4 regions of the Ornithinibacillus sp. 4-3 genome follow, and region 3 is predicted to be linked to each of the others. Evidence: riboswitches for the same ligand, from Rfam matches in the RefSeq annotation. Region 3 holds a riboswitch; each other region holds the start of a gene.
What was found. Region 3 has a riboswitch for S-adenosylmethionine ahead of AB4Y30_RS17160 (O-acetylhomoserine aminocarboxypropyltransferase/cysteine synthase family protein). Riboswitches for the same ligand answer to the same signal wherever they lie in the genome.
Positions count from the first base shown of each region.

Region 1: another riboswitch for S-adenosylmethionine. It lies ahead of AB4Y30_RS15790 (ABC transporter substrate-binding protein); the one in region 3 lies ahead of AB4Y30_RS17160 (O-acetylhomoserine aminocarboxypropyltransferase/cysteine synthase family protein).
Region 2: another riboswitch for S-adenosylmethionine. It lies ahead of AB4Y30_RS12075 (bifunctional homocysteine S-methyltransferase/methylenetetrahydrofolate reductase); the one in region 3 lies ahead of AB4Y30_RS17160 (O-acetylhomoserine aminocarboxypropyltransferase/cysteine synthase family protein).
Region 4: another riboswitch for S-adenosylmethionine. It lies ahead of AB4Y30_RS05410 (methionine biosynthesis PLP-dependent protein); the one in region 3 lies ahead of AB4Y30_RS17160 (O-acetylhomoserine aminocarboxypropyltransferase/cysteine synthase family protein).

Region 1 covers NZ_CP162599.1:3,240,372-3,247,885, forward strand. Annotated here, with positions in the region: gene AB4Y30_RS15770 (M20 family metallopeptidase) at 1-404, shown strand, start outside; gene AB4Y30_RS15775 (phosphoribosylaminoimidazolesuccinocarboxamide synthase) at 466-1,149, opposite strand; gene AB4Y30_RS15780 (DUF1028 domain-containing protein) at 1,218-1,922, opposite strand; gene AB4Y30_RS15785 (ABC transporter substrate-binding protein) at 2,124-3,725, opposite strand; gene AB4Y30_RS15790 (ABC transporter substrate-binding protein) at 3,931-5,526, opposite strand; SAM riboswitch class I at 5,888-6,005, opposite strand; gene AB4Y30_RS15795 (ABC transporter substrate-binding protein) at 6,099-7,514, opposite strand, start outside.
Region 2 covers NZ_CP162599.1:2,452,441-2,459,954, forward strand. Annotated here, with positions in the region: gene AB4Y30_RS12060 (amidohydrolase) at 1-99, opposite strand, end outside; gene AB4Y30_RS12065 (nucleoside deaminase) at 117-518, opposite strand; gene AB4Y30_RS12070 (ankyrin repeat domain-containing protein) at 532-1,122, opposite strand; SAM riboswitch class I at 1,379-1,481, shown strand; gene AB4Y30_RS12075 (bifunctional homocysteine S-methyltransferase/methylenetetrahydrofolate reductase) at 1,748-3,577, shown strand; gene metE (5-methyltetrahydropteroyltriglutamate--homocysteine S-methyltransferase) at 3,596-5,875, shown strand; gene AB4Y30_RS12085 (class I SAM-dependent methyltransferase) at 6,146-6,886, opposite strand; gene AB4Y30_RS12090 (aminoglycoside 6-adenylyltransferase) at 6,902-7,514, opposite strand, start outside.
Region 3 covers NZ_CP162599.1:3,569,854-3,577,367, forward strand. Annotated here, with positions in the region: gene AB4Y30_RS17150 (hypothetical protein) at 1-347, opposite strand, end outside; gene megL (methionine gamma-lyase) at 377-1,561, opposite strand; SAM riboswitch class I at 1,737-1,857, shown strand; gene AB4Y30_RS17160 (O-acetylhomoserine aminocarboxypropyltransferase/cysteine synthase family protein) at 1,981-3,648, shown strand; gene AB4Y30_RS17165 (GDSL-type esterase/lipase family protein) at 4,385-5,329, shown strand; gene AB4Y30_RS17170 (YpmS family protein) at 5,295-5,915, shown strand; gene AB4Y30_RS17175 (hypothetical protein) at 6,036-6,620, opposite strand; gene AB4Y30_RS17180 (ABC-F family ATP-binding cassette domain-containing protein) at 6,915-7,514, shown strand, end outside.
Region 4 covers NZ_CP162599.1:1,107,753-1,115,266, forward strand. Annotated here, with positions in the region: gene AB4Y30_RS05405 (5-methyltetrahydropteroyltriglutamate--homocysteine S-methyltransferase) at 1-221, opposite strand, end outside; gene AB4Y30_RS05410 (methionine biosynthesis PLP-dependent protein) at 237-1,343, opposite strand; SAM riboswitch class I at 1,451-1,552, opposite strand; gene AB4Y30_RS05415 (fumarylacetoacetate hydrolase family protein) at 1,769-2,707, shown strand; gene AB4Y30_RS05420 (lysophospholipid acyltransferase family protein) at 2,757-3,347, opposite strand; RNA gene ssrS (6S RNA) at 3,568-3,755, shown strand; gene AB4Y30_RS05430 (MDR family MFS transporter) at 3,971-5,416, shown strand; gene AB4Y30_RS05435 (multidrug resistance efflux transporter family protein) at 5,428-6,375, opposite strand; gene AB4Y30_RS05440 (DNA-deoxyinosine glycosylase) at 6,536-7,042, shown strand; gene AB4Y30_RS05445 (Zn-dependent hydrolase) at 7,157-7,514, shown strand, end outside.

The DNA of each region.
Region 1 (7,514 bases), 330 kb from region 3:
TTGTACCAGATCAATGTATGGTAGAAGTGGATTGCCGCCTTCCTTTTGGTATCAGTAACGAAGAAGCATTAATGCATATACGTAGTAAACTTGATCAGCTTTCTATCGACTATACACTGGAGCCATTTGGATTTAAGAGTTCAGCTAATTATACCTCAGCAGAAGATCCTATCTGTCAGGCCGTAATGGCAAGTATTGAGGATATTACCAAAGAACACGCATATGGTGTAATGCAGTGGGCTAGTAGTGATGCACGCCACTTCCGTGATTATCAGATTCCTGTACTACAATATGGCCCTGCTTATTTACCAAGCATCCATAATTTTAACGAGAAAGTATTAGTAGAAGACGTCATACGTTGTGCAAAAGTATATGCATTGACTGCGTTAAAGTTTTTAACTTAATCCAATAAAACAAAGCTAGAACTAAGTATTCTAAAATACTCGGCTCTAGCTTTTTATTTAATTAACCTAACAGTAATTTAACCAAATCCAATGGCTCTACATACTTACCATCTTTATATACACGCATATTTCCTGCAGAAATTTCATCAATAAGAATAATTTCTCCTGTTTCTGCGTCACGACCAAATTCTAATTTAATATCATAAAGAACTAATCCCTTTTTAGCTAGTTCGTCTTTTACAATTGTAGAGATATCCTGTGTTAATTTCTTTAATACCTCATAATCTGCTTTAGGTAAAACATCTAACATATGTAATGCATCTGCAGAAATAGGCGGATCTTGACGTTCATCATCTTTAAGTGTAACTTCTACGAAAGCATCTAAATCTTGACCTTCTTCACAATACGCACCATAACGACGTAAGAAGCTACCAACTGCTTTAAAACGGCAAATAACTTCTAATCCTCGACCGAACACTTTTGCATTCTTTACTTGCATCGTTGCTTCTTCAATATTTGCTTCAATAAAATGTGTAGGGATGTTTTTTTCTGCAAGTTTACTAAAAAAGAATTCTGTCATACGTAAACCAGCTTTACCCATACCTTCAATCGTTAAACCAACAGTATTAGCACCTGGATCGAATACACCGTTCTCCCCTGTTACATCATCTTTAAATTGTAATAGGATATTTCCGTTTTCTAATTGGTATACGTTTTTTGTTTTTCCTTCATAGGTCAAATTCATCTTTGATTTCCCTTCCGCTTCTTTAGTAAATTCATTTTCTAGTATAAAGTGACACCCTTAAATGTCAACTACTTTTCTTCTTCAATTAAACCAACCTTTTCCATAGCTGCACGATCATTAATACCAGCTGGATTTTTCTTTGTTGGCATTAATTTCATACGAGGGACTAATTGCTCCTGTGCTAAAGTAAATATACGACGTAATTCTTGTACAGGATCTACATGCTCATCTACTCGCAAGTCCATATACGGATACTCTTCCTCGTTAACAACATATAATGCAGCGGATTGACGCCCACGTTTATCTCCGCCTGCCGCTTGAGCAGCTTCTAAAGATTTCAACAGACGTTCTGATAAATCCATATCTATATTTTCTTCAAATGTTTCTGCCATTGCTAATACGGTATCCTCACCAACCAGCATATTACCCATTGCTACATAATTTTTCCCTGTTCGATGTCCAAACCAACCAACACAATTCTCACCTGTATGTACAGCAACATTTCCTTTTGCATCTACTACACTAACCTGGCGTACATCAATTGCTGGATCTTGAGCTAACACATGCTGCAATGCTTCCTCAGCTGTCATTCCCTGCTCTAATGCTTTTAAACCATTAATTCCTAGATATGGATTACTTGATGCTTGAGATGTAACTGCGCCAACTCCTGCTTTTGCATATGGACAGCGACTACCAACACCAATTACCCTTGTAGAGATTGCAATACCAAATTGTCCTGTTTTCTCACATCTTGCCGTAATAGAAAAAGTCATTATATGCCTCCTCATCCTATGAACATCATACTTCTAAATATATTGTAACTTAGACTTCAATGGCTTACCATTACTTTTCAAAAACTTAAGAACTCTGCTCAAGCTTAGTAGTACTTCTCTCGCTTGTAGAGTAGTTGCCAAACAACCAAAAGATGCCAGGCTTTGCATCATCTAACATCTGCAAGCCTGACATCGATTATTTTATTTATTCACGGAAGTATTCCACGGAAGAGGTCCCGGATTTGTTTGTAACCCTTCTACATATTTCTGTGCGACAACAATACGTCCATGATGACCAAATAAGGTTGCTGGCACATACTCATCCCATAAAAATGCTTGTAATTCTTCCCAATGTGCTTTTGCTTCTTCTTGTGTAGTGGATAAACGAATTGCATCTTTTAATTCCGTAATTTTCGGATGATCTGTACCACCAAAGAAGTTTGGATCAAGTACTAATAACTGAGAAGGCGATGTAACAAATGCTGTTCCTGTAATAAACATATTCCATTTTGTTGTATCATCTAAATTCCCAATAACAGTTGCCCAATCATACACATCTAATTTTACATTGAAGCCAGCTGCTTCTAGCTGAGACTGTGTTACAATTGCCGCATTGTAATGGTAATCATAATCACGTGTAACCATTAAAACAATTTCTTCTCCATTATATCCTGCTTCTGCTAATAATTCTTTTGCACGCTCCGGGTTGTTCTGATTATAGGAGTCTGCACCAGCAGCCGTCGCCCAGCTCACTTGATCTGCACTTAAGAAACCATTGTCTAATGAATACATAGCTTCATTCACAAAGCTTGCTTGCATGATTTCTTCCATATTTAAAGCAGCATTCACCGCTTGACGCATTTTTTCATCTGCCATAAAACCTTCAATTTTATTATAAATTAAAGTATGCGTCCCTGAAGAACCTGGATAGATAGTTAAATCCGAATTATTATTTAATTGCTCATAACTATCATATGCCATATTGTCCGCAATATCATATTCCCCAGTTTGAATTCCTGCTAAACGAGTGGAATCATCCGGAACAAAATAGTAGTATAAATCATCCACTAGTACTTCACGTTTCCCTACCATCCCACTCGGTTCACCTTCAGGAGACACATATTCTTCAAATTTTGTTAATTTAATATATTGATCTTGTTTCCATTCATCAAACTGAAACGGCCCCGTACCTACATACTCTTCTACACCTTCTGCTGGCGCAGCCTCAATAATTTCTTTTGGCATAATTGGCGTATATTGCCCGCGCCCTAATCCTGCAATAATATCTAGTAAATCAGCCATTGGTTCTTCCATTTCGATAACTACTGTATATTCATCTTCCTCTTTAAAAGCATTTTCTTCTAAGATGTCTTTAATTGGTGAACGATCTAACCATCTGTTCATGGAAGCTACTACATCTTCTGCTTTCATTTCTTTTCCATTATGGAACTTCACACCTTGACGTAAATGGAATGTATATGTAGTTCCATCTTCGCTTCGATCAATCTTTTCTGCTAATAATGGCTTTGCTTCTAAATTCTCATCTAAAGCAACAAGTGATTCAAAAATATTTCTACTGATTTCCATTGAAACAATAGCAGTTGTTACATGCCCATCTAATGTCGGTGGTTGGGCATTAACCGCAATCTTTAATTCTCCACCTTGCTCTGCTGTTTCATTCACTTTATTTGAATCTTCATTGTTTTCATCTTTTGTTGTATTAGCGTCATTATCACTACATGCTACAACAAATAAAGAAAGTAGAAATAAAACAACTATTGCTTTAATTGCTTTCTTCCCCATTTTCTTAACTCCCCCTATTTTAATCTTGATCTATAAAAAGTATAAAAATTCCGAATTTTATATCCGGATTTTTTATATTCATCTAACGACTATAGATCTTTCCTTTGTTTAGAGCTTGGAAAAAGCCCCTATTCATCTTAAGCAATCGAATGATGCTTGTCAAATGAATAAGGGCTTTTATTCCATGCTTATTCTTTGTTCACTTTTATTCTATAGTTACGTTCCAGAAAATCGGTCCGGAAAATGCTTCAATTCCTTCTACATTCTTTTGAGAAGCGTATAATCCATGATATGCACCTAAAGTGGATACAGGTAGTAGCTCTTCCCATGCATATAACTGTAAATCATCCCAAATTTCTTTTGCTTCTTCAATTGTTGGTGCTAACTCCAGGGCGCGCATTTGCTCATGTACATGTTCATCTTCAATTCCTGCTGCCCATGTTGGACTTAACCCTAAAAATTGTGGTGGGGTACTAACTGTTGAGAAGCCCATAATATATAAATCCCATGTGTCTGCTTCATATTGGCGACTATTGATCGTTGGCCAATCCACAATTTCCAACTTCACATTTACACCAATTCTGGTTAATTGCTCTTGAATTACTACTGCCGTATTATAATGATGATCATAATCTCTTGTCGATAACAGGCGAAGTTCTTCCCCTTGGTAATCACTTTCTGCTAGTAATTCTTTTGCTTTTTCCTGATTATTGATATTGTAATATTCTTTACCAGCATCACTCTTCCAAGTAACCAAATTATCATCCATATAACCTGATTTTAATGTGTAAAGATCTGGATTTGGAAATGCTGCATTCATTATTTCTTCAGAGTCAATTGCTGTATTTAATGCCTGACGTAGTTTGAAGTCACTTACAGGCCCTTCTATTGTATTAAAGATTAAAAATTGCTCACCACTTGCTGTAATGTGTGCGTTTAGGTTTTCATCATTTGTAACTAATTCATAGCTATCATATGGAATACCATATGCAAAATCATATTCTCCAGATTGAAGACCAGCTAAACGAGTTGATGTATCAGGTACGATGTAAAAGTAAATATCATCTATTAATGCTTCTTTTTTCCCTGATAACCCATCCGCTTCTTTATCTACTGCTTGATACTCATCATATTTTGTGAAATGGATATATTGATCTTGTTTCCAGTCTTCAAATTTATAAGGTCCTGTTCCGATATATTCATTTACAAAGTCTTCACCAGCGTCCTCAACTACTTCTTTTGGCATAATTGCTGGAGCCTGCTTTGATGTAGCAATCGTATCTAATGTCAGTGAAGATGCTTCTTTAAGCTCTAAAACAACTGTATAATCATCTTCTGCTGTCCATGTTGCATCGCCAAAAATAGAACCTGTAATAGTTGATTTGGTTAACCATCTTTCCATAGAAGCAATAACATCTTCAGCAGTCATTTCTTTGCCATTATGGAATTTAATACCTTCTCTTAATTTAAATACATATGTTTTATTATCCTCTGTTTCAACAGATTCTGCTAACATTGGAACTGGCTTAAATTCTGCATCTGTTGTTAAAAGTGTTTCAAATATCAGTCTAGAAGTATCTCTGCCTGATGTTGATGTATTTGCCGGCTGATCTAAGTTAGGCGGTTGAGCATCTAATGCAATACGTAATCTATTTTCTGCAGCTTCTTCTTGGTTTGCTGCTTCACCTGAATCTTTTTCATTATCACTATCTGAATGACTATCCTTACTTTGTCCACATCCTACAGCAATAATTGCTACTGCAAGTAAAATAAAAAATAAACCTTTTCTAAATAAATTCATGTCTTATCCCTCCCGATTTATACCTAGAATTCACATTTGTTTACTAGGTTTTAAAGCTATGTAAAGCTTGATTTTACTGCTAATCCCTTTTCTGGAAGTCAAGAAAAGCGTAGAGCGCCCGTTTAAAAACGTAGAGATTGGAGTGGCACAACCGAGATAAAGGAAACACGGTGAGGTCACGAACCGATGTTGACTTATTGTAGGGCGTGACGCGAAATCTCTTAGTTTTTGGCGCTCGGAGCTAGACAGCGCTATCTCCGAATAAGAATTAATTTGTGCAAAACTTTATACCTTCTTACTCAACTAAAAAACCTCTTCCATCAAAGGAAGAGGCTATATCATGATAAATTATCCGCGCTCTTCCTTATCTTTCAAGCTTATTTGCTTGCTGGAATTGGCACCTTATCGAATACTTCTTAATTATTCGATGGTTGCTGCAGGATCGTAGGACCAGTTCCTCCCCTGACTCTTGATAAGGAATTATCTTTTTAAATTGTGAATTAATCATATATGAAGTCTATTATTATTGTCAAGCACTTAAATAATAGAATCATTTTTCTGAAAACTAATACCTATTCCCCAATTGTTACATTCCAAAAAATTGGACCTGAGAAGGTAATGATTCCTTCAACTTTATTACTTGATGCATATAAGCTATTATAACTTCCAAATGTCGTAACAGGCAGAAGCTCTTCCCATGCATAGCGTTGTAAATCTTCCCATATTTCTTGAGCTTCTTCTGTTGTCGGCGCTGTTTCTATAGCTTTCATATCTTCTACAACTTTCTCATCATTGACTCCACCAGCCCAAGTTGGACTTAATCCAAGGAATTGTGGTGGTGTACTTACCGTTGAGAAAGAAATTACATAGGCATCAAATGCATCAGTATCATCTTTAAGCTGTGTCACCGTTGGCCAATCATAAATTTCTAATGTCGCATTTATTCCAATTTGAGATAATTGATCATGGATGACAACTGCTGCATTATAATGATGATCATAATCACGAGTCGCTAAGATTTTAAATTCTTCGCCGTTGTAATCCATATCTTCCAACATCTGTTTTGCCTTTTCTGGATCATTGATATTATGATATTCCTCTCCAGCATCACTTGCCCAACTGACGATGTCTTCGTCCATATAACTGGAATGTAACCAAAACAGGTCTTCATTCGGATAAGCTGCCATCATAATTTCTTCAATATCTAGCGCTGTATTAATTACTTCACGCATTCTAACATCAGCAGCTGGCCCCTTCTCTTTGTTATAAGCTAATAATTGTACTCCAGTTACATCAAGATGAGTATTTATATTTTCATCACGATTAACTTGTTCATAGCTGTCATAAGGAACACCATAAGCAAAGTCGTATTCCCCTGTTTGTAAACCAGCTATACGTGTAGAGGCATCTGTAACAATATAGAAGTAAATATCATCCACTAAAGCCTCTTTCTTTCCAGCTAAACCATCTGCTGGCTCCTCTAAAGCACTATAATCATCAAATTTTGTAAAATGAATATATTGATCTTGTCTCCATTCTACAAATTGATAAGGGCCTGTTCCAATATATTCTGAAACCCCTTCAGCTGTCGCCGCTTCAACAACTTCTTTGGGCATAATTGCTGCTGCCTGTTTAGAAGATGCAATGGTATCTAAGGTCAGTGATGATGACTCCACTAATTCTAATACAACAGTGTAATTATCCTCCGCAGTCCAAGTTGCACCTTCAAAAATAGTTCCTGTAATTGCTGATTTCTCTAACCATCTTTCCATCGATGCAATCACATCTTCTGCAATCATTTCCTTACCATTATGAAATAAAACCCCTTCTCTTAGATGAAATACATAGGTCTTATTATCATCAGTCTCAACAGATTCTGCTAACATCGGAACAGCAGCATAATTGGAATCTGTTGTTAAAAGTGTTTCAAACATAAGTCTAGCTGTATCTCGAATTGCAGTTGGGGCAGCTGTCGGTTGATCCAAAGT
Region 2 (7,514 bases), 1.1 Mb from region 3:
TAGATGAAAAAATTCCGTATTAGTAGCTGTAATCATATCATTTTCTTTATAATAGCTTGTTTCAAGCCTTGTATTTGTTAACCAATAAGTAGTGTTCATTCATATTCCTCCAATATTTAGTTTTTCTCTAACAACTGCTCCATATGTATATCGCGCTCTTGTCTCGGCAGTGAAAGTTGATGATACACATAATCTTGACTTTCTGTACTGATTTCCGCAAAGTATACTGCATCTATTTTAGTAAAATAAATCGCACTCAAGCACATTGGACATGGCTCTGTGCTTGCATAAATTTCACAGCCTGTAAGATCCGTGGTTTGTAAAGATTGACATGCGTGTATCACAGCTTGTAACTCTGCATGCTGTGATGGATCGTGCGTGCGCTTTACTTGATTAACCCCTCTTCCTACAATAACTCCATCCTTTACTACCACTGCTCCAAAAGGAGATCCATTTTTTGATGTTTCATTATCCTGTGCCAACTTAATTGCTTCCTGCAACCATTTTTCTTTTAACAATAGATTCACTCCTTTAAGCATCGGCAGCTTTCAGTAGCAAAGCAATTTCCGTGTAGCCAAGCTGCTCCGCATGCTGCAATGGAGTTATACCATCTCGATCAGCAATATTAGGATCTGCCCCATGCTTTAATAACACTTCTACTGCTTTTTGATGGCGTACTCCACCATCACCAAGAATTACTGCCTCCATTAATGCAGTCCAATGTAAATTATTAATATGATTGACATCAGAATCTGAATAAGTTAATAATTCTTCAATGACCTCTACATGTGCTCTTTCTGCTGCAGGAATGATAGCAATTCCTCCATATCGATTAGTCAGTTTCGTATTAGCACCAGCCGCTATTGCTAGCTTTACAATTTCTAAATAACCAGCTGCACCTGCATGGAGAAGTACATTATTTCGATATAAGTCTTGAATATTTACATCTGCCCCATGTTGAATTAATATATCTACAATCTTTGGATAATTATAACGTGTAGCTTCTAATACAGCGGTTCTACCTTCTGCATCACGGATGTTCACATCAACATCTTCTTTTAATAAATTTTTCAGATTTTCTATATCACCTGTTCTTGCATACTCAACTAATTGTTGACTCATTGTTCTCTCCTCCCACGCTAGTTCATTTATATTTTAAATACCCTTTTTTCTATGTTAACATGCTAAGCACTTTTAGAAAATAAAATTGTAAGCGTTTTAATTTTGGATAATTACAAAGAGAAAAAATATTTTTTAATCCATATCACCTACAGGCACTAGAGATTAGGAGCTTTCTTTGATTATTTTTTTAAAAAGATAGTTGACAAGTTTCAAAGTCCCATGTAAAGTGAAAACAAATTTAATAATAAAAATTAAATTCTTATCCAGAGAGGTGGAGGGACTGGCCCTTTGAAGCCTCGGCAACAGACTTTTAAAGTACTGTGCCAATTCCAGCAAGCATAATGCCTGAAAGATAAGAAGAGTGATGAAAATAGATAGCAAACCCTCTTCTTATAGTCTAATTAAAGAAGAGGGTTTTTTTATTTGTTTAAGACTCGCAAAAATCTTTTTAAAAGAAAATCATTCACACTCTAGGCATTGCTATATTTCATCTTAATAAAGATGGCAAACTAGATTTTCAAAAATAAAATTTCATATGAAAATCTACGGCGACGACTATTAATAACTGGATCATTAATAGTCAAATAAAACGAAATATTCCAATAAAGATTGAGGTGAATATGAGATGAGTTTGTTAGATAGTTTGAAAGAAAGAATTTTAATTGCTGATGGTGCCATGGGAACAGTCTTATACTCACATGGAGTAAAAACCTGTTTTGAAGAATTAAACTTAACCAGTGCTGAACAAGTTCAACTTGTCCATGAAGCATATATTAACGCTGGAGCAGAAGTAATTCAAACCAATACATATGGTGCAAACTACATTAAGTTAGCTCAGTATGGCTTAGAAGAAAAAGTAAAGAAAATAAATGAAGCAGCTGTAAACCTTGCAAAAAATGCTAGTAAAGGTAAGGCACATATTCTTGGGACGATTGGTGGTATCCACGGTTCACAATTTGAAGAATCCGAAGAAGAGATTAAGCGAAGCTTTAAAGAGCAATTATACAGTTTGTTACTATCTGGAGTAGATGGAATTTTACTAGAAACTTATTATAATTTCGATGAACTGAGCATCGTCTTAGAAATCGCTCGCGAAGAAACAAACCTTCCAATTATCGCAAACGTATCGATGCATGAACCGGGAATTCTTGAAAATGGCTTACATCTAAAAGATGGATTAAAACGTCTAGAAGATATTGGGGCTGACGTGGTTGGTGTCAATTGCCGGCTAGGGCCTGCACAAATGGTAAGCTCTCTTGAATCAGTTCCTTTACTAAAGCATGCGCTATTAGCTGCTTATCCAAATGCAAGCTTGCCTGCTTACCGAGATGGCGTGCTCTATTATGAAAATGAGCCAGACTACTTTGCTACTACTGCAAATGAATTTCGTGAACAAGGAGTAAGACTGATTGGCGGTTGCTGTGGAACTACTCCACAACATATTCAAAAAATGGCGGAAGGGATTAAATCTCGAAAACCAATTACCGAGAAAAAAGTAATTCCAATTGAAGAAATTATCATTAAGCGCCAGAAAAAATCAGATAAAAAAACAATTTCAGAATTGGCAAAAGAAAGAACAACAATCATCGTGGAATTAGATTCACCAAAGCATTTAGATGTTACTGAATATATAGAAGGTGCAAAAGCATTAAAAGAAGCCGGTGCTGATGCAATTACAGTTGCTGATAATTCATTAGCCTCACCTAGAATTAGCAATGTAGCTATCGCTTCTCTCCTGCAAAAAGAAGGAATTAAACCATTAGTACATCTCACTTGTCGTGATCGTAATTTAATCGGATTACAATCCCACGTATTAGGTCTACACACATTAGGAATAGATGAGATGCTTGTTATTACAGGTGACCCGACAAAAATTGGTGACTTCCCTGGAGCAACCTCTGTTTTCGATGTAAATTCCTTCAAATTAATAGAGTTAATCAAAAAAGGAAATGAAGGTATTTCATTCTTAGGAAACTCTTTAAGAGAAGCTACTAACTTCTCCATTGCAGGAGCATTTAACCCAAATGTAGCTAATATTGAAAAAGCAGTACAGCGTATGGAGAGAAAAATAAATAGTGGTGCAGATTACATTCTCACACAGCCTATTTATCATATGGAGAAATTCAAACAATTAAGTGATGCCACGTCCCATATTGATACCCCAATATTTGTTGGTATCATGCCAATCACATCATCTAAGAATGCTGAATTCTTACATCATGAGGTTCCAGGAATTAAGCTTTCTGATGAAATTCGTGAACGGATGAGTAATGTTGCTGGTGATAGAGAAGCTTCTACCAAAAAAAGTATCGCTATTTCCAAAGAATTAATTGATGAAGCATTAAAGTATTTTAATGGAGTTTATTTAATCACCCCTTTCATGCGATATGACATTATCGTTGAATTGATAAATTATATTAATGAAAAAAAATCAAAAACTCAGCAAATTTCTTAAATATTAGGAGGAATTATCATGACAAAAGTAAAAAGTTCTAATCTAGGTTATCCAAGAATCGGTGAATTAAGAGAATGGAAAAGAGCACTTGAAAGCTATTGGAATGGCGATATCGATCAAGCTGAATTATTAAAGCGTACTAAAGATATCCGTATTAACAATTTAAAGAAGCAAAAGGATGCTGGTATTGATCTGATCCCAGTTGGTGAATTCTCACTATATGACCATGTGCTAGATACTTCAGCTACTTTTGGTATTGTACCGAGCCGTTATGATTATGATGGTGGAAAAGTAGACATTGATACATACTATGCGATTGCTCGTGGAGTAGATAATGCGGTTGCTTCAGAAATGACAAAATGGTTTAACACAAATTACCACTATATTCGTCCTGAGCTAAATGATGCCAAACCAGCATTAGTTGAAAACAGAGCTTTAACTGCTTATAAAGAAGCAAAAGAAGAATTAGGAATCGATGGTAAGCCAGTTATCCTTGGGCCAGTTACATATGTAGCTCTATCTAAAGGCTATGACGCAAAAGATTTCCAAGAAATTGTAGATGCATTCACACCTCATTATGTACAAATTCTTAAAGAGTTAGCGGAGGCTGGTGCAAAATGGGTACAAATTGATGAGCCTATTTTCTCTACAAATGCTCCTGTAGAATATGTTGAAGCTGCTGAAAAAGTGTTTGCAGCATTCGCTAAAGAAGTAGCAGGAATTAATATTATCTTCCAAACTTATTTCGAAAAAGTATCTCACTATGAGCGTATTACAAAACTCCCAGTTGCTGGATTCGGACTTGACTTTGTACATGGAGAATCGTTAGATTTATTAAAACAATATGGCTTTCCTCAAGGCAAAGTGCTTGCTGCTGGTGTTATTGATGGACGTAATGTTTGGAGAAATGACTTAAATCAAACTTTAACAGTACTTGATTCTATTAAACAATTTGTGAAAGAAGAAAATTTAATTGTTCAACCATCTAGTTCTTTACTACATGTTCCAGTAACAAAGAACTTAGAGAAAAAATTAGATGCAATTACTTTAGGTGGACTATCCTTTGCTGATCAAAAGCTAAAAGAAATTGCATTATTAACAAAAGGATTAAATGAAGGAAAAGAAACAATCCAAACAGAATTAGATGAAGTTGCTAAAGCACTACAGCTAGTAAAAGAAACACATCGTTCAAATGATAAAGTACATGAAGAAATTAAGAATTTAACAGAAGCTTCTGCTGTTCGTTCTAAACCAGCTAAAGAACGTCTAGCATTACAACAAGAAAAATTCCAATTACCTTTATTACCAACAACAACAATTGGAAGCCTTCCACAAACTCCTGAAGTACGTGGAACAAGAACAAAATGGCGTAAAGGTGAAATTACTGATGCACAATACGAAGCATTTGTTAATTCACAAATTGAACGTTGGATTAAAATCCAAGAAGATATTGATATTGATGTACTTGTTCATGGAGAATTTGAACGTAATGATATGGTTGAGTATTTCGGAGAAAAATTCATTGGATTTACTGTTACAGAATATGGTTGGGTACAATCATACGGTTCTCGTTGCGTGAAGCCACCTCTAATCATTGGAGATGTTGCATGGGAAAAACCAATCACAGTAAAAGAAAGTGTCTATGCACAATCTCTAACTGATCGTTTAGTTAAAGGTATGCTGACAGGACCTGTTACTATCTTAAACTGGTCATTTGTTCATGATGCAACACCTCGATATGAAATTATGAAACAAATCGCTTTAGCACTACAAAAGGAAATTGAAGCACTTGAAGAAAGCGGTATTCAAATTATTCAAGTAGATGAACCAGCTTTACGTGAGGGATTACCATTAGATCAAGCAAAATGGGATGATTATCTAGAGGTTTCCGCTTATTCTTTCCGTTTAGCAACAGCTACTGCGAAGCCTGAAACACAAATTCATACACATATGTGCTACTCTAATTTCGAGGATATTTTCGAATGTATCGATGACTTAGATGCTGACGTTATCTCTATTGAAACATCACGTAGCCATGGAGAGCTTGTTTCTACTTTTGAAGTAAATACGTACAGTAAAGAAATTGGTCTAGGAGTTTATGATATCCATAGCCCACGTGTTCCAGCAGTAGAAGAAATTAAAGGAAATATTGAACGCGCACTTCAAACAATTCCAAGCAACCAATTCTGGGTAAATCCGGATTGTGGTTTAAAAACAAGAAAAGAGCCTGAAACAATTGGCGCACTTAAAGTAATGGTGCAAGCTGCTAAAGATTTAAGAAAAGTAGCTGTTAAATAATACTTATCTAAAAAGCGATGAGCCTTTAGCGATTATGCTAATAAGGCTCATCATTATTTTCATTTCTCTTATTAGAAAAGTAACCCTGAATTTGGTATGCTTCTAATGTATGTTAAATAAGAAAGAAGGGCTTTCATGTTATTAAAAATCATACTTTTCATTTTAATAATATTATGTTTCTTCCTATTTTTTAAAACTATTCGTAAAATTGTTGTATTTTTAGCTTCCATGTATATTGCATTTCTTATAATTCGATTAATTTTCACTCTATTATAGAGCTTTTTTCACTGCAGAAATTAATAAAAACATTGGACGGCGTAGCTCATCCTTCATTTCAGAACTTGCTTGCTGCATTTCTATAGAAGGAATAGATTCAGCTACATTTGTAATCATAAAGCCAGCTTGCATTAACTCATTTAAATAAGTTGAAACTGTTCGATGATACTTGGTCACTTCTTCATTCAAAAACATTGTCTCACGTAAACCTTCTATATGGTAATGGTCTACTGGCCAATGCAAACGTCTTCCCTTATCATCATATATCCAATCCTGTTCTTGTCTTGCTGTAAAAATAGGATGTTCTACTGAAAAGACAAATGTCCCTCCATCTGCTAAATAATGAAATACCTTTTCACAAATCATCTGGAAGGATTTTATATAATGAATAGCTAGCGAACTGATAACTACATCAAAAGCTCCTTCTTCCGCTTGAAAATCCTCCATTGCAGCAACATGATACTTAATTGAATCATCCGTTGTTAGACTTCTTGCTTTTTCTATCATTTTTTCAGAAATATCTACTCCAACAATCTGACTTGCATTTTGCTCTAAGGCATAGAGACAGTGCCAACCGTACCCACAGCCTAAATCAAGCACACGCTTTCCTGATAAATTTGGGATCATTTCTTTTAGTTGATGCCATTCTCCTGCAGCATCAAGACCTTTTATAGAACGTGACATTTTTGCGTATTGATTAAAAAAGTCAATTTGATCATATTTATTCTGTTTCATCTTTTATCCTCACCATTAGTCATTTTTTAGATTTTTAACATAACTTCGTACTTGAATTGCTTCTTCTTCTTGATATGGAATCTGTAAATACTCACTTACCTCTTTAGCCAGTAATTCGAATAAATCCATAGCAGTAAATAACGCACTCCATATCTCCATTATCTCTGCTTTTGGAAATGTATGTAAGAGCTTTTTCCATGTTCTCTGCTCCAAATATTTTTCTATATACTTATAACTCTTTCCTATATTCACAGTAAAATTTGTTTCTATGCCTATCTTCCATGTTAGCATCGTTAATAACATTTCACGAACAAGAGACAAATGATCTAATGCATAAAGTAATTCCTTACGCCATAATCCTTTTGCCACATAGGTAGAGACCCACCAAAATTCATTACAACAATCTGTATAATAATGAATAGATGGCTTCTGTACCCAATAATTTGTATCATGGGCTTCAGGAATTTCAGGCATGATACCATCCTTATCTAACAAAATAATTGTCAATCCATCCTCTATTGCATAGCGTTCCTTTTCCTCCAGTGGAATTAGCATCAAATCAATACGATTACCATCTGCAAACAGCATTAAATAAGAAAAGCGATTCCCTAAAGTTGGCGGAAACATA
Region 3 (7,514 bases):
AATATCGTTCCAACTGGAATAATAAGCTCCTTTGGCGACTGGATTTCAGAGAAAATTTTATCCACCCGCTCCTTCACCTGATAATCTTCTATATTGGAGCTTAGCAAATGTGCAATTTCAAAAACACATTGCTCCTTATCCTCTGCTTGAAAACGTAAGTAATTCATCAAGCTAATCGTTTCACTTTCACTATCTAGTCCATTGTAAATCTCATGTTGAAGAGGATAGTGTAGCGCCTTAGCAAAATAACCTTCATCATCTTCGCTCGGCCATATTCCAATCGCATTACGATTATCTTCCCACGGCTTGAGAGTGACATCAGCACCAATAAAATAATAATACGTCATAGTTCTGCTCCATTCCTATTACAAATACATCAGATGACCTCTAATGCTTGCTCTAAATCCTCCCACAAGTCTTCCCATGCCTCTAGACCAATGGAAAGTCGAATCATTGTATCAGTAATTCCCATTTCTAAACGCTCTTTCTCTGGAACAATTTTATGTGTCATCGTTGCAGGATGTTGAATAAGGGAATCAATATCACCTAAACTAACTGCTAGCTTAATTACTTTTACTGCATTTAAAAACTTTTGCGCATCTTTCTTTGTACCAACAACTTCAAATGCAATCATTCCTCCTCCACTTTTCATTTGTTTCTTAAATATTTCATAATCTGGAGCATCAGCGTCTCCTGGATAATAAGCATTTGCTACTTTTGGATGTTCTTTTAAACGTTTAAAAATCTGTTCAGCATTTTCACAATGACGATCCATTCGAACAGGCAATGTCTTCAAACCACGTAACAGAAGCCAGGCATCAAATGGAGAAATAATCCCACCAATATCTTTAAACGTTGTCTTGCGAATTCGCTCAATTAGCTCTGCCTTTCCTGCTGCTAAACCAGCAACAACATCTCCGTGACCCCCAATATATTTTGTAGCACTATGTACAACAATGTCACAGCCTAAATCTAATGGGCGTTGTAAATAAGGAGAACAGAATGTATTGTCTATTACTACAGGGATATCAAATTCTTTAGCCACATCTGCTACCATTTTCAGATCAATTAACTGCATGGTTGGATTTACTGGTGTTTCCACAAAAATGCATGCCGTTTCTTTTCGAATCAATGAACGTATTTCTTCTGTAGATTTCATACTACAAGTTTCATGAGCAATATTGTATTTTTCCTCCATTAATTTCAATAAACCAAATGTATTCCCATATAAAGCTACAGAGCTAATGATATGGTCATTAGCTTTCGTTAAGGAAAATAATACAGCGGAGATAGCAGCCATACCAGAACCAAATGCTAAACCTTTTTCACCATTTTCTATTGCAGCAATCCTTTCTTCTAATATCGCTACAGTAGGATTACGTAATCGTGAATAGGTATAACCATCTGTTTCACCACTAAATCGTTGTTCTCCTTGCTCAGCAGAATCAAATACAAATGTAGATGATTGGAACAAAGGAGGAACAAGACTTCCTAATACTTCTTTTTCATCATATCCTTCATGAATAATAGCCGTTTCAAATCGTTGATATTTTTTCGGCATACAATCCCTCCATTCCTATGACTTTTATTGTACTGGATACAACTAGCATTGAAAAGCATTTATCATCTGAATTTTCAATCTAATTATCTGAACAAAGAAAACAAAAACTAGTGTGAAAATTACTTGCAATTAAAAAAATGGAATTATATAATACTCGTTAAGTTATATGCTCAATCTCTTATCAAGAGTGGTGGAGGGGATAGGCCCTATGAAGCCCAGCAACCTTGGAGTAAATAATTTTACTTTTAATGGTGCCAAATCCTACAGATTAATCGCATTAATCTGGAAGATAAGAGGAGGATTCGTGACCTTACCATACGACCTCTTCTTATTCAGAAGAGGTCTTTTCTTTTTCTGAATTTGAATCATCACATCTTTACAATATAAGCTTCTAAAAATTAAGAGGAGGATTATTAATTATGTCAACATTTCATTTCCAAGATCAAGATACTATTCTACTTCATGGTGGGCAGGTCCCTGATCCAGTAACAGGATCTCGCGCAGTACCTATTCACCAAACAACATCCTATGTATTCCCGGATTCAGAGCATGCCCAAGGCGTATTCGCATTACAAAAAACTGGAAATATTTATACTCGTATTACCAATCCAACGGTGGATGCATTTGAACAGCGTGTAAGTTTACTGGAAGACGGGGTTGCAGCTGTCGCAACTTCTTCTGGTATGGCGGCAATTACATTTGCCATTTTAAATATTGCAAGTGCTGGAGATGAAATTGTTACAGATAGTAACCTATACGGTGGAACATATAATTTATTCGTCCATACCTTGCCTAGATATGGAATCAATGTAAAATTCGTTGATGGATCGGATCCTGAAAACTTTAGAGAAGCTATTACGGATAAAACAAAAGCAGTTTATGGGGAGACCATTACAAACCCAAGCTTGTATGTTTTTGACATTGAGGCTGTAGCTGATATTGCTCATGAGCATGGGATTCCTCTTATTATTGATAACACATTCGCACCTGGAATCGCGCATCCATTAAAATGGGGTGCAGATATTGTTGTTCATTCTGCCACAAAATGGATTGGTGGACATGGGAATTCCATTGCTGGAGTTGTCGTTGATGGCGGAAAATTTGACTGGAGTAATGGAAAATTCCCAGGATTTACAGAGCCAGATGATAGCTATAATGGATTACGCTATGTAGATGTAGGTGCACCTGCATTTGCTATTAAACTACGAGTACAGTTATTGCGTGATATCGGCGCTTGCTTAAGTCCACATAACGCATTTTTATTGTTGCAAGGATTAGAAACTTTACATTTACGAATGGAACGTCATGCGAAAAATACAGAAAAAGTTGTTAAGTTCTTAACAACACATCCTGCGGTAGATTGGGTGAACTACCCTGGCTTAAAAGATCACCCATCACATGAGCTTGCACATAAGTACTTTACAGAAGGTTACGGTTCCATTGTTACATTTGGAATTAAAGGCGGTCGTGATGCTGGAAGAAAAGCAATCGACAATGTGAAGCTATGGTCACATGTTGCAAATGTTGGTGATGCGAAATCATTAATTATCCATCCTGCATCCACTACACATCAACAATTAAGTGCAGAGGATCTGGAGAAAAGTGGAGTAAATGAAGAATTAATTCGTCTATCTATTGGACTTGAATCTGTAAAAGATATTTTAGAAGACTTGGATCAAGCAATGTCTAAAGCGGTAGGTATTGAACCTTCGCTTACAAACACCGAAGATTCAGTTACAAAATGGCTAGTACATTCACCATTTGACCGCAGTGAAGGCTTACGCCAAAAGGTCATTGCAGTTGCTGATATCGACGAAACAAAAGTAGCAGCAGTTAAAAAGGCTGGTTATCAAATAATTGCAGTGGATGCCATCTCTTCTACAGACCAAGTTGATGCACTATGGGTCAAAGATAATATCTCAAAAGCTCAACTGACTACATTTACAGAGAAGCAAGGAAAAATCATCTGGGTAGAAAATGAGCCAACAGGAGATATCATAAGTGCATTGGGAAGTATACATGACGCTATCGTCTTCTTTAATAAAGATTTATTAGAAGAAATAGTAGAAGCAAGGACAAGTAAATAATTCATAAAACAAAAAGCGAAAGTCGCGCCCTTACAGGCTAAAAGCGTGACGTGACTGAACTTAGTCGATAAAAGTGCGACTATGACTCTGTCTGCGCCTAACGCCTTGTCAATCGCCAAGTCTCCTTTATTATAGGATGGCTCGCGTTAGCTCTTAGTTTTTGGTGCTCAGAGCTAGACAGCGCTAACTTTGAATAAGCATTAATTTGCGCAATTTTTATACTTTCTTTTCTCATGAAGAAAAACCTGTTAGCTTCCTTATCGGCTAACAGGTTTTTTTCACAGAAAATATAATTAATCATACATATTTTATGGTTTCAAACTAATACTTTAAAGTACCAAGTTTATGGCTTTTCATTTCACTAACTCAAATCATTTTCCATTTGCATAAAATCTCATATAACAAGAAAATTTCCTCTTTTCCCCCAATTCAAACAATTATTTTGTAAAAAAGATTTCGGTTTACATCGTACATGTAAAGTGTAAAATAATGAAAGACGGTCTTTTATTTTTATCTCCATTTAGAGGTAATTTTTCAGTAAAAGGAATATAAAATTCTCTTGGGAACTAAATTCTTATTAAGTGAGTATAAAACCTCTGATAGATGTCACATTTTTTTATAGGCAGGCTATACAAAATATAATAGTTTTAGACTAGACTTCATTATGTAATGAACTTAAGAAAATTGGACATAATTGCTTTAAAAAGACCCTTTTAAATAAGTGCATGATATAGGTGTGATTTCAATTATTAGGAAAATAATTTATGGGATAATAGGTATTTTAATTATTATTGGTGGCGTCAGCATTTATGCATATAGTAAACAACAATCCAACTTCGCAAAATTAAAAGAAGTTCCTCCTGTTACAGAAGATATTCTTGAGCAAATTGCGGAAGAAGAGATTGAGCCAGAAGAGTTTGTCGAAGAAGAAGTTCCTGCATCATCCACAAATGGCATCCGCGAGAGAATCAAAAGCGCGCTGAACTCCTTTTTACATCAGGATATAAAGATTGTTGGTATAGGAGATTCCCTAACTCAAGGAGTTGGTGATGAACATAATGCAGGAGGATACATTGGAATCTTAGATCGTACAATTAATGCAGAAAATCAAATTGCGACCTTTGAAAACTTCGGAAAAAGAGGAAATCGTACAGATCAAATGCTTGTGCGCATGGAAGAAGAAGAAGAGATTTCGGAGTCTCTGAAGAGTGCAGATATTATTTTAATTACAATCGGTGCAAATGATATCATGAAAGTCGCAAGAGACAACTTTGTAGACCTTCATTATTTACAATTTGCTCGAGAACGTGTAAAGTACGAAGAACGTATAAATACGATTCTGACACAAATGAGAGAACTAAATAATAAAGCACATATTTTCCTATTAGGAATTTATAATCCTTTTGCTCAATATTTCCCAGAGATAGAGGAATTAGGAACGATTGTAAATGACTGGAATCGAACAAGTAATTTTACGACGAGTCAATATGAAGATGTTACATTTATTCCTATGCAAGATGTGTTTGATCAAGCAAGTGATAATCTATTTGCTGATGATCACTTTCATCCAAATTCACTAGGATATTATCATATGGCAGAACGTGTTTTAGAGTTTTTAACAAATATAGAAGTTGAAGGTGGGAATGATGAAGAAGAAAACGGAACAACTACCGGGGAATAGATGGAGAAATTACTTCGTCAATCTTCTCTACATCAACTTCGGTATACTATTTTTAATTGCATTACTCATATTTTGGCCTGTTTCAAGTTCCGAATATCCAACAACAAAGCCAGTTGACTATCATGATAGTTCTGAATTTGTTGTCCGTACAACAAAACAAAACTTAAATGATTTAGTCAATGCATATATCAATAAATTCTTGGAAAAAACGAATCACCGATATTCGGTTTCTTTAGAAGAGGACGTACATCTGCAAGGCGATTTACCTGTCTTTTCAACAACTGTCCCGCTCTCAATCCATTTAGAGCCAATCGTCCAAGAGGATGGTAATGTCATCTTAAAACAACGCTCTATTTCTCTTGGTCTATTACAATTACCAAATAAGAAGATTATGGAGTATATGAAGAAATCCTTACCAATGCCTGACTGGGTGGTTGTGAATCCTAAGGAAGAAGAAATTTATGTAGCAGTCACAGAAATGGATATAAAAAGTAATTTTCAAGTTGCTATCGAACAATTCGATGTGGAAGCAAACCACTTTGCTTTCCGAATCCGAATTCCTTATAGCACACTTGGAATCGATTAAAAAATCTCTACAACCTTTTTCTATGAAGAAAGGGCTGTAGAGATTCTTTAAATATATGAATATATAAATGTATAATGGCTAAAATCAAATAACATTATAAATATACCTTACGCTTTTTCATTAGATGGTAATAACTTTCTTTTTTTCATCTATATGTGTTAAAGCTTCTGATTTATGCAAGCGACATGCAGCTGCATATTCTCCAAGTTTTCCTCGATAAATCAAATGCATCCCTTCACGATTGCGAATATCTGCTGGTGTTGCAAAGCATAATGGCTTTTCTATCGTCAATGATGCTATATCCCTAGTTACATATGCCACAAACTGCGAACAGAAAAAAGCATATTGTCGGTTAATTTCGATGTTAAATAACACACCAAGTAAACCAATAAAATTATATCGATACAATGATTTGCTTTCTTCAATTAGTTTGATGTTTTTACGAATTTCTTCATATTCTTCATTAGATACATTAAAAGCATAAACAGCACAGTTTGCATTCCTCATTAAATCACCCCGTATATTCTCACGTACAAATCCACCAAGAAATGGATTTTTAGGGCGGGTTCGACCAAAACTGTATACCTCATCTAAGCTTTCATCAAATGCAATCGAAGTATGATTCAATGATTCACTTACAAATAGTTTAATTGCACGAGATAACCATGTACCTGTATCGGAAAAAATAAAGTAAATTGTTTTCATTTCCTGTCTTCCCCCTTCGAAAGACAAATTTGGTTTGCTTCTATTTATTTCGTGATGATGACATGGATGCAATCGAACGTAGAATACTTCGATTACGAAAACACTTATTTAAAATAATACATAAGAAACTCTTTTTTTACAAGCTAATTTTCTAGCAGCCTTAGAAGAAAGCATCCATTCTATCGTGAATTTATTATATTCAAAAACAGCTATATTTAGCTCCATGATTGACGTAATCCAATTATTTTTGTAAGCTTAGCAATTAGAGCATGTAATATTGGAGGGTACCTAACAATGATAACAGTATCGAATGTTAGTTTACAATATGGAGACAAAAAGTTATTTGAAGATGTAAATTTAAAATTTACACAAGGAAATTGCTACGGTGTTATTGGAGCAAACGGAGCTGGAAAATCTACATTTTTAAAAGTATTATCTGGCGAAGTAGAATCTCAAGCTGGAAATATTCATATTGAAAAAGGAAAAAGATTAGCTGTATTAAAACAGGACCATTTCGCTTATGAAGAGCACGGTGTCATTGATACCGTATTAATGGGTCATGAGCATTTGGCTGCTGTAAAGAAAGAAAAAGATGAGATTTATATGAAAGCAGATTTTAGTGAAGAAGATGGAATGCGTGCGGCAGAGCTAGAAGGAGAATTTGCTGAACTTGGTGGTTGGGAAGCAGAATCTGATGCTGCTATCTTATTAAAAGGCCTTGGCATTCCTGAGAAGCTTCATTCTTATAAAATGGCTGAATTAACTGGAGATCAAAAGGTTAAAGTTTTACTTGCGCAAGCTTTATTTGGTAATCCAGATATTCTATTACTGGACGAGCCAACAAACGGCTTAGATGTACAAGCAATTCAATGGTTACAAGATTTCTTAATTAAT
Region 4 (7,514 bases), 1.2 Mb from region 3:
AAGTCTGTATGCCAGAATCTTCTTCTGAATTCCCCATCTGTAACCGCTTGTAAACCAACTTCAATTTGCTTGTCTACAATTTTTGTAATTTCTTCTGTTTCAATAATGTATAATTCTTCTGCTGAAAGATTTCCTTCCTTAACATCTTTTCTTGCTTGATGGATTCTTTCAGGGCGTAGTAAACTTCCTACATGGTCTGCGCGAAATGGAATTTTAGTCATATTATAATTCTCCCCTTAAATATTTTTAATTTTATTAAATACTTGTTTTAGATCTGCAATGATGTCGGCTGCTTCTTCTACGCCAACTGAAAAACGAAGTAAACGATCACAAATACCACGACGTTCTCTTTCTTCAACTGGCATATCTGCATGTGTTTGTGTCGTTGGATATGTAATGAAACTTTCTACACCACCAAGACTTTCTGCAAATGTTATCAGCTGGATATTCTGTAAAAAAGGATCCACCCATTCTGTTTTCTTCAAACGAAAGGATAACATTCCACCTTTTCCAGCATATAAAACATCTGTAACAATTTCTGGTTCTGATTCTAGATATTTAGCAACTTCCTTCGCATTTGCATCATGTTGTTTCATGCGAAGATGAAGCGTTTTTAAACCGCGTATCATTAACCATGAATCGAATGGAGACAATACAGCACCAGCTGTGTTATGGAACATAGCGAGCTTTTCGGAAAGCTCTTTCCCTTTAGATACGACTAATCCTCCAAGCACATCATTATGGCCACCAATATATTTTGTAGCGCTATGGATTACAATATCTGCCCCCAATTCAATTGGACGCTGGATATAAGGAGTTAAAAAAGTATTGTCAACAATGAGTAAGAGATTATGTTTTTTAGCTAATTTATTAGCCGCTTCAATATCGATTTCATGCATGATTGGATTTGTAGGAGATTCGATAAATAATGCCTTTGTATTTTCATTAATCAATGCTTCGGTTTCTGTTAAATCTGTAAATGTAGAATAAGTTGTATGAATGTTATATGCATCCCTATATTGATCGAAAATACGGAATGTACCACCATAAATATCTTCAATTGCAATTAACTCATCACCAGAGTGAAATAAAGTTAATACAAGTTGAATAGCAGCCATTCCGGAACTACAGGCAAATCCTGCATCACCAGATTCAAGGCTTGCAATACCTTCTTCTAAAATTGTACGGGTAGGGTTTTTCGTACGAGTATAATCGTAGCCTGTAGATAGTCCAATGCCTTTGTGTTCATAAGCAGTGGATAAATAAATGGGCGGATTGATGGCGCCTGTTTTATCGTCGCTTTTGTTTCCAATTTGAACTAATTTGGTTTCTATGTTTGTCATAAGACATTCCTCCTCTCAAAAATTTATTCCAGTGCTAATGGTAGAAAATAAAAAGACCTCTTCTTGAAAGTAGAAGAGGTCTTTAATCAGCGCACTAGATTATTCTCTTCTTATCTTCAAGCATTATGCTACTGGATTTGGCACAGTACTTATAAAAGTCTGTTGCCGAGATATCGCAGGGCCAGTCCCTCCATCTCTCTTGATAAGAAATATAATGATTTAATTGTTGCTCTAACATTACTTTATTTGAAAAAAAATGTCAACTAATATTTGGAAGGTGATTTTAGATTGGAAATTATTAAATAACTTGTAATAGGGAAGAGCATTCAAAATTGACTTTTCTGACATGAATTGATGTATGAAAATACGGAAAATATGTTATATTTAATGCAGAACAGAATTTACATAGAGGGAGAGAGTATTACATGAAGCTTGTTAGTTATAAGGCAAAAGCAAACCAAAGCTCAGCTCGTATGGGGTTTATCGTAGAAAACAAAGTAGTTGACCTTCAGGAAAGCTATCGTCTAGCGATGTTTGCAGAAGAGAATTTATCAGCAATAGAAGAAATTGACAAGGAATTACCAGCATGTCCCAATGCTTTTTATCGAATTGGACAGCCAGCTTTTGATAAAGCAAAAGCTGCTTATGAATATTCTTTACAGGTAGATAAATCAGATGTTATTTCACTAGATAGAGAAAAAGTAACTTTAGAAACACCAATTCCTGAACCACGTAAAATTATCTGTATCGGGCGAAATTATATTGAACATGCCGCAGAAATGGAAAGTGATGTACCGGAATTTCCAGTATTATTTACAAAATACGCTACATCCTTAATTGGACCTGAAGATGCTATTGAAAAAACACCACAAACAGAAAAATTAGATTATGAAGTAGAATTATGTATTGTAGTTGGAAAAGAAGCAAGAGAAGTGAAGAAAGAAGATGCTTTTGCTTATATTGCTGGATATACCATTGGAAATGACACAACTGCTCGTGATTTACAAAAGCGTACACCACAATGGTTACAAGGAAAAGCAATTGACCGTACTTCACCGATTGGTCCATGGGTAGTTAGCGCAGATGAATTATCTGATCCTGCTAATTTAAATGTTCGTTCTTATGTAAATGGTGAGAAGCGTCAAGATTCAAATACGAATAAACTTATTTTTGATGTGCCATTTTTAATGGAATTCATCTCACATTTAGTAACATTAGAGCCTGGAGATATTATTATGACAGGTACTCCAGATGGGGTAGGAGTAGCTATGAAGCCACCTCAATTCCTCCAAGCTGGAGACATAGTTACACTAGAAATAGAAAATATTGGAACATTAGAAAATAAAGTGATTGATCGTCCATAAATGAAAATAGGGATTGTTGAAAAATAAAACCTTCAACAATCCCTGCTTTTTATTTAATGCGATTTTGTAAATCAATTAATGCTTTGTTTAGATCGTCCATCATTTTATCAATAGCTTCTTTTTTAGGAAGGTCAGGATCAAGTGTGATCGGGTCTCCAAAAATAAGATGTGGTTTTCTAAATTTAAATAAGTCACTAAAGTTATTTGGTCCAACATATGCTGCTGGAACAATTGGAGCTTTGGAATGTGTTGCAATGGTAACGGCACCTTTTTTTAATGGAACTTCCTCTGTTGTTCTTGTACCACTTGGGAAAATCCCGACGATTTCTCCATCTTTTAATAATTTACGTGGGATTTTAATAGAGCTTGGTCCTGGATTTTCACGATTGACTGGAAAAGCCTTTAATTTCCCCATTAACCATTTAAGCGCAGGCTTTTGGAATAACTCAACTTTTGCCATGTAGTTAATTTTGGTTGGTAAAATTGAGACACCTAACCATAAAATATCCACCCAACCTGTATGTGTACAAGCAATGATATAGCCGCCATCCTGTGGTAGCTTTTCTTTTTGATGTACTTTTAATGGTCTAAAAATAGTTAAAATAATTTTTAATAAATATGCTGCAATGTAGTAAATCATAGTAGTCCCCATTTCCTATATTCTATTTCTGTATGTTCATTACGATCTATAGGAGAAATATAGAAGCTCCTGTTGATTGCAATTTTGTTTTATCTCTATCATCATTTTACAAGGAATCTCCAATTCGTCAATTGCTGTTTAGATCTCAGTACTTTATTTTAGGTATAAGATGGAAAGAATTTTTCCTTGCATTATGAGGTATTCATCGCTATCATATACATATAGGCTACGGTGTACGTGATAATTCTAAGTTTTAACCTCTATAATTGGAATAGGGAGTTTTAATCGAAGTTGAAATGTCAAGCCCTCAATGTGTAGGGGACGACAGGAAGGCTTCTGCAAACACCCACTTAGCGAAGTGGTGGTTTAAAACTTTTTATTTTTTGTTACGGCAATCGTGGCTTAACCTAAAAAATAAATGATTTGACCAGTTCCTTCTTAAGAAAAGAATATAGGAAGCTGGTTTTTTTGTAGGTAAAAAACTATAGAAAAATAAGCGTTTCATACATAATTGTTTGATTACATAATAGGATTGAATTTAGTCAAAGAAAAACTAGAAATCTTCTAGTTTTTTTAATATGGCTTTTTGAAAGCGCTTTAAAAAGGTGGGAGGGAAATTATTTTTGGACAAGATTCCAATCCAACAACGTTCTACACGAAGTAAATTACCAATTGTTCTCGTACTTATAGCAGGTTCTTTCTTGTCTTTGTTAAATCAGACCCTTTTACTGACCGCTACACCTCAAATTATGCTTGATCTTGACTTAACAGAAAACACAGTGCAATGGCTAACGACTGTTTTTATGCTGGTCAATGGAATTATGATTCCAATTACTGCTTTTCTAATGGAGACATTTACAACAAGGAAATTATTTATGACTTCCATGTGTGTCTTTTTTATCGGAACAGTGATTTGTGCAATTGCACTGAACTTTCCGATACTGATGTTTGGTAGGATTATTCAAGCAATTGGTGCGGGGATTTTAATGCCATTAATGATGACGGTATTAATCATGATTTTTCCTATCGAACGAAGAGGGACAATTATGGGTACAGTTGGATTAGTTATTTCTTTTGCTCCAGCACTTGCTCCTGTGATTGCTGGTTGGCTGATTGAATTTATTCATTGGAGATTTTTATTCTTAATTGTACTGCCATTAGTTATTATTGATATAATTTTTGCTTATTTTGTTTTGAAAAATGTAATTACCCGTACTTTTCCAAAGGTCGATTTTATCTCGATTGCACTATCTACTATTGGATTTGGAGGGTTGTTATTTGGCTTTAGTACGATTGGTAGTAATGAACAATTTAATTATGTCACATTTGGTGTAATTATTTTAGGGTTTATTTCTCTTGGATTCTTTATCCGCAGACAGTTTATACTCAAACAACCAGTTCTAGAATTTCGAGTTTTTCAAAATAAAACCTTTCGAATCACAACCGTCATTGGCATGGTTGGTTTTATGGGATTGATTTCTTCAGAGACTATTTTACCTATCTATATGCAAAACATGGCAAGCTTTACTGCACTAGATGCAGGAATGATGATGTTACCTGGGGCATTATTAATGGGTTTCTTATCACCAATTGTAGGGAGAATCTTTGACCATATTGGAGCTCGTTGGCTACTTATCATTGGTTTAGGAATTACTACGATAACTACATTACTATTTACCAATCTAAGTGCAGATACGACCCTTACCTATTTAACAGTGGTATTTACGATTCGTATGCTAGGATTATCCATGATCCTAATGCCTGCAACAACGGCAGGTATAAATCAATTACCAAGACATTTGATTCCACATGGCACAGCGATGAATAATACGATGCGACAGGTGGGAGCTTCTATAGGGACCGCATTATTAGTGAGCATGATGACATCGCGCTTTATTATTGGTGATGTTGCTGAAAGTAATACAGAAGCTTTTATTCATGGAGTAAATGTTTCATTCTATGCTGCAACAGCGATTACTTTTATCGCATTTATTCTTGCTTTTTTTGTACGAGATAGAGAAAAACATAGAGTGAAACAAGTAATGAGAAAAGCTGTAGGAGAGGAATAGGAAAAGAAGCGCTAAGAAATAGATGCGCTTCTTTTCTTTTGAACTGGAACCTTTTTCGAAGAACTAATACTATGTAAAACCATTCCTAAAATCACGAGTGCCATACCAATAAAGGAAGCCACAGCTGGAAGTGGGGCGCTTAATAAGATAAGCTCGCCAATTAAAGCAAATAATACTTCTCCAGATTGTGTCGCTTCGACACCAGCTAATTTCTGATTATCATTTTTCACGAGCTCCGTTGCATAAAAGAATAATCCGGTCGCAATAACTCCAGAAGAAATTGCCACGATGAAAGTTTGACCGACTTGACTAGCAGTTGGTAAATCTTCAGTTAAAAGTCCATAAACAGATAAAATAATCCAAAACGGCATACTGGCAATAGTCATTCCTAAAATACGTTGAAAGGTTGTTAATTCTCCGTTAGAGATTTGCATCATCTTTCGATTTCCTAGTGGATAGGCAAATGCCGAGATAAGCAGTGGAATGACACAAAGCATCATATGAACCCAAGAAACAGAGGACGCATGTTCAATTTGCATAATAAATATACCTAAAATGATAACGACGGAAATCCATATGCTTTGCATAGGTATCCGTTTTGAACCACTTTTATTAATAAATGGTACTAATAGAGAACCAGCAATAATGGTTAATTGAAATGTAGCAGCAACAAGCCAACCTGGCCCAAAGCTTGAGGCAAAGGTTAATGGTGCATAAAATAGCCCAAAACCTACAGTGCTCCAAAGAATCCACTGTGTAGGATATCGCCTTAAATGTGCCAACACAGGTTTAATATTTTTTTGATAGCCAACAATCAATAATAACATTGGTAGCATGAAGAAAAATCTTAGGGATGCACTCCAAATCCAGCTTCCCCCTTCAAGATCCATCATGCGATTCAAAATAAATGTTACTGAGAAAAATAAAGCAGATAAAATACCGATAAAAATAGCTCTCATCTTCCGTCTCCTTGCAGTAATATTCTATATTGGATAGCGAATTTCAAAGAATTCCTGTCTAATCTAATAATGAAGTAAATCTATTATAGCGCAAACTTGATTTATAGAAGTGAATTATTTTACGATAATTTTAACTAGAAATGAGAGAGGAAACTATATCATGCAGAGAATCCATTCTTTTCCAGCTGTATTGCCGAAAAATCCACGCGTACTTATTCTTGGATCTATGCCTAGTGTGAAATCTTTGGAAAAACAGGAGTACTATGGTAACCCACGTAATCACTTTTGGCCAATTATGTTTGAATTATTTCAACAAAAACCGCTAGAAACATACTCAGAAAAAATAGCTTTTCTAAAAGGGAAGAAGATAGCATTATGGGATGTCATTCAAAACTGCTTTCGCCAAGGGAGCTTAGATGCAAATATTATTGAAGAGGAACCTAATGATATATTCCAGCTGTTAGATACATTTCCAAGTCTAAAGCTAATTGGGTGTAATGGTACAAAAGCATATCAAACATTTCAAAAGCATTTTAAAAATCTTGAAAAGTATGATGTAGAGGTTATCCAGCTTCCATCTACAAGTCCAATTCCCGGTAAATACACTAAATCTTTTTCGGAAAAAGTAGAAGCTTGGTCTATTATTTTGCCTTATTTAATGGGGTAACATTTTCTGCTGAATGATGATATGGATGTTAAAATAAATTGAATCGTTTATAATTAAAATGGAAAGAAGAATTTTAAAACTATTTTAAATAAATATACATTGGAGGGGAAAATGATGAGTATGTTAAAAGAAAAATTATTGCAAAGTTACGATGCGAAATACGATATAGATGGGATTAAAGGAGAGCGAGTAGCTCAGCGTCTTCATGCGATATCAGAAATTGGTCTTAGTCCTGCAAATGGCTCAAATCGTTCTGGATATTCTAAAGAGGAATTGGCTGCGAAACAATTAGTTATCGGCTGGATGAAGGAAGCAGGCTTAGAGGTTCGTCAGGATGAGGCGGGAAATGTTTTTGGACGTCTTGAAGGGAAACAAAATGATTTACCAGTAATTATGAGTGGATCTCATGTAGATAGTGTGCCAGAGGGTGGACATTTTGATGGTCCATTAGGAGTAATTGCTGCATTAGAAG